4 regions of the Alteromonas sp. MmMcT2-5 genome follow, and region 1 is predicted to be linked to each of the others. Evidence: predicted binding sites of a transcription regulator. Region 1 holds the regulator's gene; each other region holds the start of a gene.
The links. The regulator sigma-54, encoded in region 1, starts transcription at its own class of promoters, with help from an activator protein. The targets are predictions, from matches to a motif close to GTTGGCACGNNNNTNGNNT.
Positions count from the first base shown of each region.

Region 2: a site for sigma-54 is predicted at 1,003-1,021, ahead of MHN09_RS14775 (exopolysaccharide biosynthesis protein). Genes of this name have one in related genera too.
Region 3: a site for sigma-54 is predicted at 1,192-1,210, ahead of MHN09_RS00625 (flagellar basal body rod protein FlgF). Genes of this name have one in related genera too.
Region 4: a site for sigma-54 is predicted at 1,438-1,456, ahead of xdp1 (exosortase-dependent surface protein XDP1). Genes of this name have one in related genera too.

Region 1 covers NZ_JAKRFB010000014.1:58,705-60,912, forward strand. The annotation lists gene ptsN (PTS IIA-like nitrogen regulatory protein PtsN) at 1-148, opposite strand, end outside; gene hpf (ribosome hibernation promoting factor) at 162-449, opposite strand; gene MHN09_RS08370 (RNA polymerase factor sigma-54) at 480-1,961, opposite strand; gene lptB (LPS export ABC transporter ATP-binding protein) at 2,035-2,208, opposite strand, start outside.
Region 2 covers NZ_JAKRFB010000036.1:24,195-26,402, reverse strand. The annotation lists gene MHN09_RS14780 (sigma-54 dependent transcriptional regulator) at 1-610, opposite strand, end outside; gene MHN09_RS14775 (exopolysaccharide biosynthesis protein) at 1,157-1,762, shown strand; gene MHN09_RS14770 (LysR family transcriptional regulator) at 1,771-2,208, opposite strand, start outside.
Region 3 covers NZ_JAKRFB010000001.1:128,902-131,109, forward strand. The annotation lists gene flgE (flagellar hook protein FlgE) at 1-1,024, shown strand, start outside; gene MHN09_RS00625 (flagellar basal body rod protein FlgF) at 1,249-1,992, shown strand; gene flgG (flagellar basal-body rod protein FlgG) at 2,039-2,208, shown strand, end outside.
Region 4 covers NZ_JAKRFB010000050.1:3,232-5,439, reverse strand. The annotation lists gene prsT (XrtA/PEP-CTERM system TPR-repeat protein PrsT) at 1-421, opposite strand, end outside; gene xdp1 (exosortase-dependent surface protein XDP1) at 527-1,399, opposite strand; gene xdp1 (exosortase-dependent surface protein XDP1) at 1,561-2,208, opposite strand, start outside.

The sequences.
Region 1 (2,208 bases):
CCATCAAACTGTTGAGTACCGTTGCCTGATCAATGTTCTCGTTTTGCTTGGCAGCGATATCAGCGATGATCTCAAGAATTCGCTTTTTACTATTACACTGAACCGCACACTCGGTGCGGTCCAGACTTACGATGGCTTGTATATCCATGCTTAATTAACTACTAATGTTTTTTCAGTTTTTCCTTATGCTTGATTACCTGCCGGTCGAGTTTATCAACCATGCTGTCAATCGCCGCATACATGTCGGTATTTTCTGAGGATGCGAATACTTCAGCGCCACTTAAATGAACGGTCGCTTCGGCTTTTTGATTTAATTTTTCAACGTTCAGGATGACATGCACATTAGAAATGTGATCAAAGTGACGTTCAAGTTTGCTGAACTTCGTATCGACATAATTACGCAAAGAGTCGGTGATTTCGACATGATGACCAGTAAGGTTGATTTGCATATTTCGTCTTCCTTATATTATTAAGCCCGATTAAATAAGGCTTTTGCGTTGGTTCGACGGCGGGATCGACAACGATTCCCGGTACTTTGCTATTGTTCGCCGGGCAACTTTAATGCCTTGTTCGGCCAACAATGAAGCAATCTTGCTATCACTTAGCGGCTTGCTAGGCTTTTCAGCGGCCACTAATTTCTTGATCAATGCACGAATCGCTGTAGATGAACATTCACCACCAGACTCTGTTGCAACGTGGCTTGAGAAAAAATACTTCAATTCGAAGATTCCACGTGGCGTATGCATGTACTTTTGCGTTGTCACTCGCGAAATAGTGGATTCGTGCATATCTACCATTTCTGCGACATCATTTAGCACCATTGGTTTCATCATTTCCGGGCCGTGCTCAAAAAAGCCCATTTGCTGCTGCACAATGCAGTTTGCAACCTTCATTAAGGTTTCGTTACGAGATTCAAGGCTCTTTATGAACCACTTAGCCTCTTGCATGTGTGAGCGGATGAATTGTGAATCGCTACTATTCTTGGCACGGCGACTCATTGCAGCGTATTGTTGATTTACGCTTAACTTAGGCAGACTGTCGGGGTTCAGCTCAACCACCCAACGGCCATTTTTCTTGGTTACTGAGACATCAGGAATAACGTACTCAGGCTCTTTAGTAACTAAAGCACTACCTGGGCGAGGATTCAAGGTTTGCAGTAAACGCATTGCCTCGCGTAGCTGATCTTCTTTCAATCGGCTTTTACGCATAAGCGTACGATAGTCTTTGCTGCTCAGTAAGTCAGAGTACTCTTCAATCAGTTGCTTTGCTTCAGCAAGCCACGGTGTGTCTTCTGAAAACTGGCGCAATTGCACCATCAAACATTCTTGTGGAGAGCGTGAGCCAGAACCAATAGGGTCGAACATCTGAATGCGCTTTAGCACACATTCTATTTCGTCCATTTCAATCGGCTCTTCCATATCATCATCGTTAACCGCTTCTAAAATATCATCAAGGGTAACGGTTAAATAACCTGACTCGTCAATAGAGTCGATGATTGCTGTAGCGATTGCGCGATCGGTATCCGAGAAATGGGTAAGGCGCATTTGCCAAAGAAGGTGCTCTTGAATATCTTCAGTAGTCTCACCTTGGAAGATTTGCTCGTCGTCATTGGATGGACCCGGAGCAGGCGAAGATGAAGCAGAGTAGTATTCGTCCCATGTGCTGTCGATTGGCAGCTCATCGGGAAGATCGTTTTTCTCAAGTGCATCGCCGGCTTCTAGTGTGTCACTAGATGCAGAAGCAGTGGCCTCAGAGCCGCTGTCATCGTTGTCGATATTGTTCTTTTCTAGTTGCGGCTCGTCGTTACCTTCTTCAACTTCTAATAGCGGATTAGAATCGAGCGCTTCTTGGATCTCTTGTTGAAGATCAAGTGTAGAAAGCTGCAGCAGTTTAATGGCCTGCTGAAGCTGTGGTGTCATGGTAAGTTGTTGGCTAAATTTTAGCTGTAAAGATGGTTTCATCTACGTCTTATTTAAATGCTCTAAATTGAATATACCAGAGCGAAACTGAAAAATGACAATTCGGTTACATTAACTATAGCCTGAATTGTTCGCCTAGGTATACATCCCTTACTTTTTGATTACTTAAAACCTGTTCCGCCGTTCCTTGCGCAATAAGCTCGCCATGACTCACAATGTACGCCTTTTCACAAACATCCAATGTCTCTCGTACGTTATGGTCCGTGATAAGGATTCCAATACCCCTATC
Region 2 (2,208 bases), on a different contig from region 1:
CGAAAAGTTCACTACCTATTAGTTCTTTTGAGAATGCACCACAGTTGGTTGCAATATAGGGGCCTTCACTTTCTGAAGCACGATGAATTGCGGCAGCCACCACTTCTTTACCTACACCGCTTTCACCAAGCAGCATTACATTTGCGCTGGTTTTACTCACTCTAGAAATCAGCTTGTAGAGCTCTTTCATAATTGGCGATTCACCAATCAGCAAGTCAAAATGTTTCTCTATTTTGTCTTGTGCAGGTGCTTTTTCTTTTGGCTTTTGACTTAATACAGCCTCTATTTCCTCCCGTTGAATTGGCTTAACGAGATAGTCGACCGTGGGGCCACACAGACCCTTTATCACGCTTTTCACAGAAGGGTGACCCGTTATCAAAGTAACGCGAGGGCGCTTAGGAAGTGCATCTAGTTCATTGAATAAGTGCGCGCCGCTTCCATCGGGTAACATGAAATCAAGCAGTACATGGTCAAAGGTTTCTTTTTCTAACCAATCGCGGGCTTCTTTGAGTGTGGCAGCGGTAAGTACTTCGTGGCCAAGAAATTCGATGATAGTACAAGCTACTTCTGTGAACTCGGCGTCGTCATCAACTAAAAGTACGGTAAGCAAGTGGGTGTCCCTCTCTTCTGTCGTTTCCTATTCAGAAAAATTATGGAATAGAATCAATGTTATAGTCTTATCATACGCTATTAACAACTGAATGCTAACGCGCATATTTAAAATTTATTTATACGCTGGTTTAAATTGATAAGGCGTTAGCGCATCGGAAAATATTTAAATGCCTCAAGCAATCCGGAAATTTTGTACATTTGCCTTGATGCCAGAAATAGTCGGTTGCGCTACCTTCTTCTAATTTATCAACTCTTTGCGATCAGCGGTACACATCGCACTAAAGTACAGAATGTCTATATCTGTTTTTGTTTTATTAGGTGATTTTATTTTACTTATCAGGAGCATTTGCAAAAAGTATTCCTGTCTTTAACACACTGTCACATGCAATCGATGGCATATTTTTCGCACGATTTGCCTGTCTAAGGTTACTTGCAATTTCACTATGGCAAATCGAGTAGGTGCAAGAAATGTATATTAACTAGGCGAGGAGCCCGTCTGATTAGCGCGACGTTCGCTGGTAATGTGATATCAAAGGAATTGAAGATGTGGGGAAAAACAGCTGTAAGATCAATGACCTTATACGAGTTGTTGGGGAAAATGCAGCCGCGAGCAAGACAAGATACGTTCGAGTTTGCTGAGTTTTGGGATGTGATGGAGAAAAGAGGCTTTGGACCAATGCTGGCGCTGCCATCTTTTATCGCTTGCACACCGATTGGGGCCATCCCTGGGATCCCATCTTTAGCGGGTGGGACGATTTTACTCATCGCGTTGCAAATTTTACTCGGTCGTAGGCATCCTTGGTTACCGCAAAAAGTGATGCAACTAAACTGTGACGCCGATCAGCTTCGCTACATTGTCGAAAAGGTTAAACCGTATGCAGTACGTGTAGACCGCTTTTTAGTTCCTCGGTGTTTTTTCATGCGCCAGCCTGTGTTTAGATCACTCATCGCATTGTGCTGTGCAGGTTGCGGATTTGTAATGATTCCACTGGAGCTTATTCCCTTTATGGGGCTTATTCCCGCTTTTGCTGTTTTTATTATGGCAATAGGCATGGCCACAGACGACGGTGCTGTGGCGTTAGTTGGTGTTTCATTATCGCTATTTGGCTTTATACTTGGGTTTGAACGCCTTGCAGTCGCGCTAGGTTGATGGTCTAACTACTCAGTACACGAATCGAGCATAAAATCTGACGATGGAAGGTTCATTGTTTGATATCGTAGCTCACCAATAAAAGCACGGGCAGCTGGTCCCAACGTATCGCCGTCTTCGAAAGACAAATAAAGGAGCGCCTTACGCAACGCTGCATTATTATCGAGGGGAAGGGGAACGAGTGTACCGTCTTCTAGCTCATCTTTAATTATTGCTATAGGCAGCCACGCAAAACCCAACCCCTGAGCAATAATATCTAATGACGTTCTAACGTGGCTTACGGTCCAGCGCTGCTCTGCACCTAACCAGCCCACATCAGCTTTACGCTCCGCGGATGAATCCCTTACCACAATTTGACGATACGCTTTTAAGTCTTCCAGTGTGAGCGTTCTATCCAATTGGTGTAATGGATGGTCGGCGTGAGCGACAGCTGCAAATTCAATTTC
Region 3 (2,208 bases), on a different contig from region 1:
TGGTGACAACTTATTGGGTTTCCCCGTTAACTCTGATGGTACAAGTGCCTCGGTAGCACTTAGTACTACTGAGCCAGTGCGTATTCCAGACTCTTCGGGTTCTCCCGCACAAACCACAGAAGTTGACATTCGAATGAACTTGCCTGCTGGTGATGCAGCCCTAGATCCACAAGATTTTGACCCTGAAGATCCGCTTACCTACAACGCCGCAACATCGGTAACCGTTTACGATTCGTTAGGTGATAGTCACGTAATGACCTATTACTTCATAAAGGATGCGACACCGGGTGTTGATAATGAGTGGTATGTTGCTACTGCAATCGATGACACGCTAGTTGATATGACAGATTCAGCGGGTAATGACACAGACCCAGCAACAGCAGTAAATAGTGTCGGTGGTAACACTGGTAACGCCGTAACAGCATCTAAACTCATCTTCTCTCAAGGCGGTGATTTCGCTGGTATGGAAACGCCTGATGGCCTACCTACACTTGATTTCAAAATGGAAACAGAAGCGCTAGGCGCAGGTATTCTTGCTAATGGCTCAGATCCTACGCAGCAAATAAGTATAGATTTCAACCTCGATGTTAATAGCGCTACGCCTAATGAGCCGACTCAGTTCGCCTCTGCGTTCGAGGTTACATCATTAGAACAGGATGGTTTGCCTGTAGGTCGATTGACGGGTATCGATATCGGTCCTGACGGCCTGGTTCGTGCAACGTTCTCTAATGGTACGTCTGAACCTATTGTTCGTGTCGCTTTGGTTCGCTTTTCTAATGAACAAGGCCTAACTCAGGAGAGCAGTACTCAGTGGAAGGAAAGTATTCTTTCAGGTGAGGCACTAGCGGGTGAAGCAACAACCGGTACTTTCGGCGAAATTAACTCTTCGGCGCTAGAACAAGCTAACGTTAACCTTACCACTGAGCTCATCGACATGATTATCGCTCAGCGTAACTTCCAGGCAAACTCGCGTGCGCTTGAAGTGAACAACTCGCTAAACCAGACTATCCTTAACATTCGATAGTTTGCAGTAAGCTACATTAGCAGATTGCTAAGCGGCAAATTTTAGGCGCGGAAAACCGTACCTATTTGACCCGATTTAGAAAGGTCGCAACAATGCGACCTTTTTATTTTTCTATATATATCAATTTAATACCGCCCTTATTTTTCAATTGCACTAAATATCCACAGATTGGCACTGCCTTTGCAAAATCTTGTTTAAGGTTTAATCAGAGTCAAAAGTCAGTCATGGACAAACTTCTCTATATTTCAGCAAGTGGTGCCTCCCAAGACCTACTAGGAACAGGGATTAGGGCCAATAACTTGGCTAATGCACAGACAACGGGATTCAGAGCGCAGTTAGAGCAGGCAAGGTCAATGCCGGCCTACGGCGAAGGTTTGCCGACTCGCGTGTTTTCCATGACAGAGAGCCCGTCGAATAATTACGAGTCGGGTCCGATGATTAAAACAGACCGCGATTTAGACGTAGCCATTCAAGGTGATGGTTGGTTCGCTGTACAAGATCAAAATGGTCAAGAAGCTTACTCGCGTGATGGAAATTTCAAGTTAGGCGATGACGGAATTTTGACAGATATCCACGATCGCGTCGTGCTTGGTGACAATGGGCCAATATTCCTTCCTGTTCCTTTAGATAACCTCAATATCGCCGCCGATGGCACGTTGTCGATGAGACAGTTAGGTGCCCCTGCCAATGTTATTGAAGAAGTGGGGCGACTTAAATTAGTTAGTCCAAACTATGCAGACATGGAACGTGGCAATGACGGCTTATTTAGAATGGAAGATGGCTCAATAGCGCCAGCCAATGCCAACGTAAAAGTAATGTCGGGCATGCTTGAAGGTTCCAACGTTAATGCTGTTGACGAAATGGTGGACATGATAAGTCTGCAGCGTCACTACGAGCTTCAAGTCAAAATGATGAAGCAAGCAGAAGAGCTTGATACTCGCGGTAATCAGCTACTACGCATCCTGTAAAAGAATTTTTATCACCGTTGCCTTATGAGCAACGTCGGAGGTTAACATGCATCCAGCACTATGGATAAGTAAAACCGGACTAGACGCCGCACAGACCGATGTGGCAGTGGTGTCTAACAATCTAGCAAACGCATCAACAGTGGGCTTTAAAAAAGACCGCGCGGTGTTTGAAGATTTGCTGTATCAGAATATCAATCAGCCAGGCGGTCGTTCGTC
Region 4 (2,208 bases), on a different contig from region 1:
CACGTATCATCAGCCACTCGCGCTCAGCATCACCTGACAGTTTGTTTAGATCAGAGAAGTCTACAATTTCTTGGTACCTGTTCAAAAACAACCAAGTGTTGCCGAGAGGCTCTGCCAGAAGGTTGATATCTGCACCCATTTCCAACGCTTCTACAAACTCCATTTCTGCTGCAGTTAAGTAGCCATTAATAAGCAGTATTTCGCCCATTAGGATTTTTGCAGCAAGGTTTTCAGGATCTTTTTGTAAGCTGTTTTTAAGGTGGATATAGGCTTCGTCGTATTCGTTTTGATTAAACGCGGTCAGTGCTTTTTCGTAGTCTTCTGACGTAGAAGCAAAACTGTTAAAAGCGATTAATGATGAGGCAACTGCAGAGACAATAGCGCGTTGTACAACACGCTTTTTATTATTAAAAAAATCCATATATACCTTCGAAACTTAGCCTAGCCGCTGGCTTAAAAATAGCATAAAAAAAGGTGGCCTAAGCCACCTTCTAAAGATACGTGTTTTCTAAGCGTTTTTAAACAATTAAACGCGGCGCTTACGTCTATAAAGAACAAGACCTAAACCCAACCCCATCAGTGCTAGGGCGCCAGGCTCACTAACTTGTGTTGGAGGTGGAGTATTCTGAACATCAAATGACAAAGCGCTTAATTTGAATTTGTCGTTTGAGTCAGAGCCACCAATATTTCCAAAGATTTTATTGTAAGCGCCAACTAACCACAAATTTGAGAATTCATTTCTAAAAGCGTCGCTCACATTGGCTACGCCATTGTATTGATCGCCAGCTATATTGAATGATGAAGAGATAGCTTTACCTAAAGAGTCTTTCTGAACAATGTTGGTCCACGAGTTGTTCTCCAAATTAGCACCGGATAACGCAGCTACTGAAAGCTGTTGCCCACTACCCGCGTGCCATCCAAGCTCAACACTATTCAGGCTTACCGCTTTATCAAATGAAAAGAGAATATAGTCAAACGTACGATTCCCTTGTGCGGTATGCCAGTTGTCATCGGAGTCATAATCAAATAGGTTGTCTATAGTTTGGTGGGCACCAGTAGCTTCGTGACTATTTTGCACGCCATATCCATAGTCGTAGTTAAGGTTTGGCTGGCCTACGAATTGAGCATTAGACTCATCGAAACTTTTAACGTTTGAACTAGAGAGTTGCGTCCAGCTACCGTTTCTTCTTTCCCAGTCTGTAGAGTAGTCAATGTAAGTCCAGGCAGACAATTTGACATTGACGCCATCTATTACTACACCATCACTTGAAAGGACACTATTCTCAGAATGAGACATCAAGTCATATCTTTTGTTGTCACTGGATGAAGCAAAAACAGAATTGCTTGCTAGGGCTAAAAAGGTAGCGGTGGTAATGGAAAATTTTAGTATCGACTTCATAGGCTTATACAACTTAAAACTACAGATAATAAGTTATCAAGCATTTTGTGTGCCAATATTTAAGCGTATGATTTTAAAGTTATTTTTCTGGTTCTTTAGATGCCCAAGTAAAAAAAACTGACAGATTTTTCAATCTGTCAGTGATCTAAAGTCTAATTTCTTCAAATGGATTTTTTGCGACGCCACATCACGAGAAGTGAACAAGCCATGAGTAAGCCAATGGTGCCAGGTTCAGAAACTTCTGTTGGCGTTGGCGTACCGGCAGACTCTGTTACAGAGAAGCCAACATTAGCAAGCTTAAAGGCATCATTACCTACATGGCCGCCAATATTTCCGAATACGGTGTTATAAGCGCCAACCAACCAATATTGAGCGGACTCAGTGAAAGTAAAGTCAGCGCGGTGATCTAAATATTCACAGTTTTCAATATCAAATGAGGCTGAAGTTAAGGCGTTAGTGACAATATCGCTCCACGTGTTAACACCTGAGGTTAGTTTCGAAGTATTACTTAGTGCTGCAACAGATACTTGGCTGTCGCTGCCACTGTAAAGCCATGAAAAACTTGCGCCCGTTAGTGTCACCGCAGAGTCGAAAGATAACAACACGAAGTCATAGTCACGTTCTACGTTAGTCATACCACTATAATAAGCGTTCGCGCTACCTTGAGAGTAATAGTTGATATTGTCAATAGCGTGGTCAGCGTCGCCACGATAGTACGCTTCATCATTGTTTGTTATGCCGTAAGCCCATTTATCTGAGATTTTTTCTAACTTGGCGCCAACGACTGTTTCGCCGGTAACTCCTTGTGT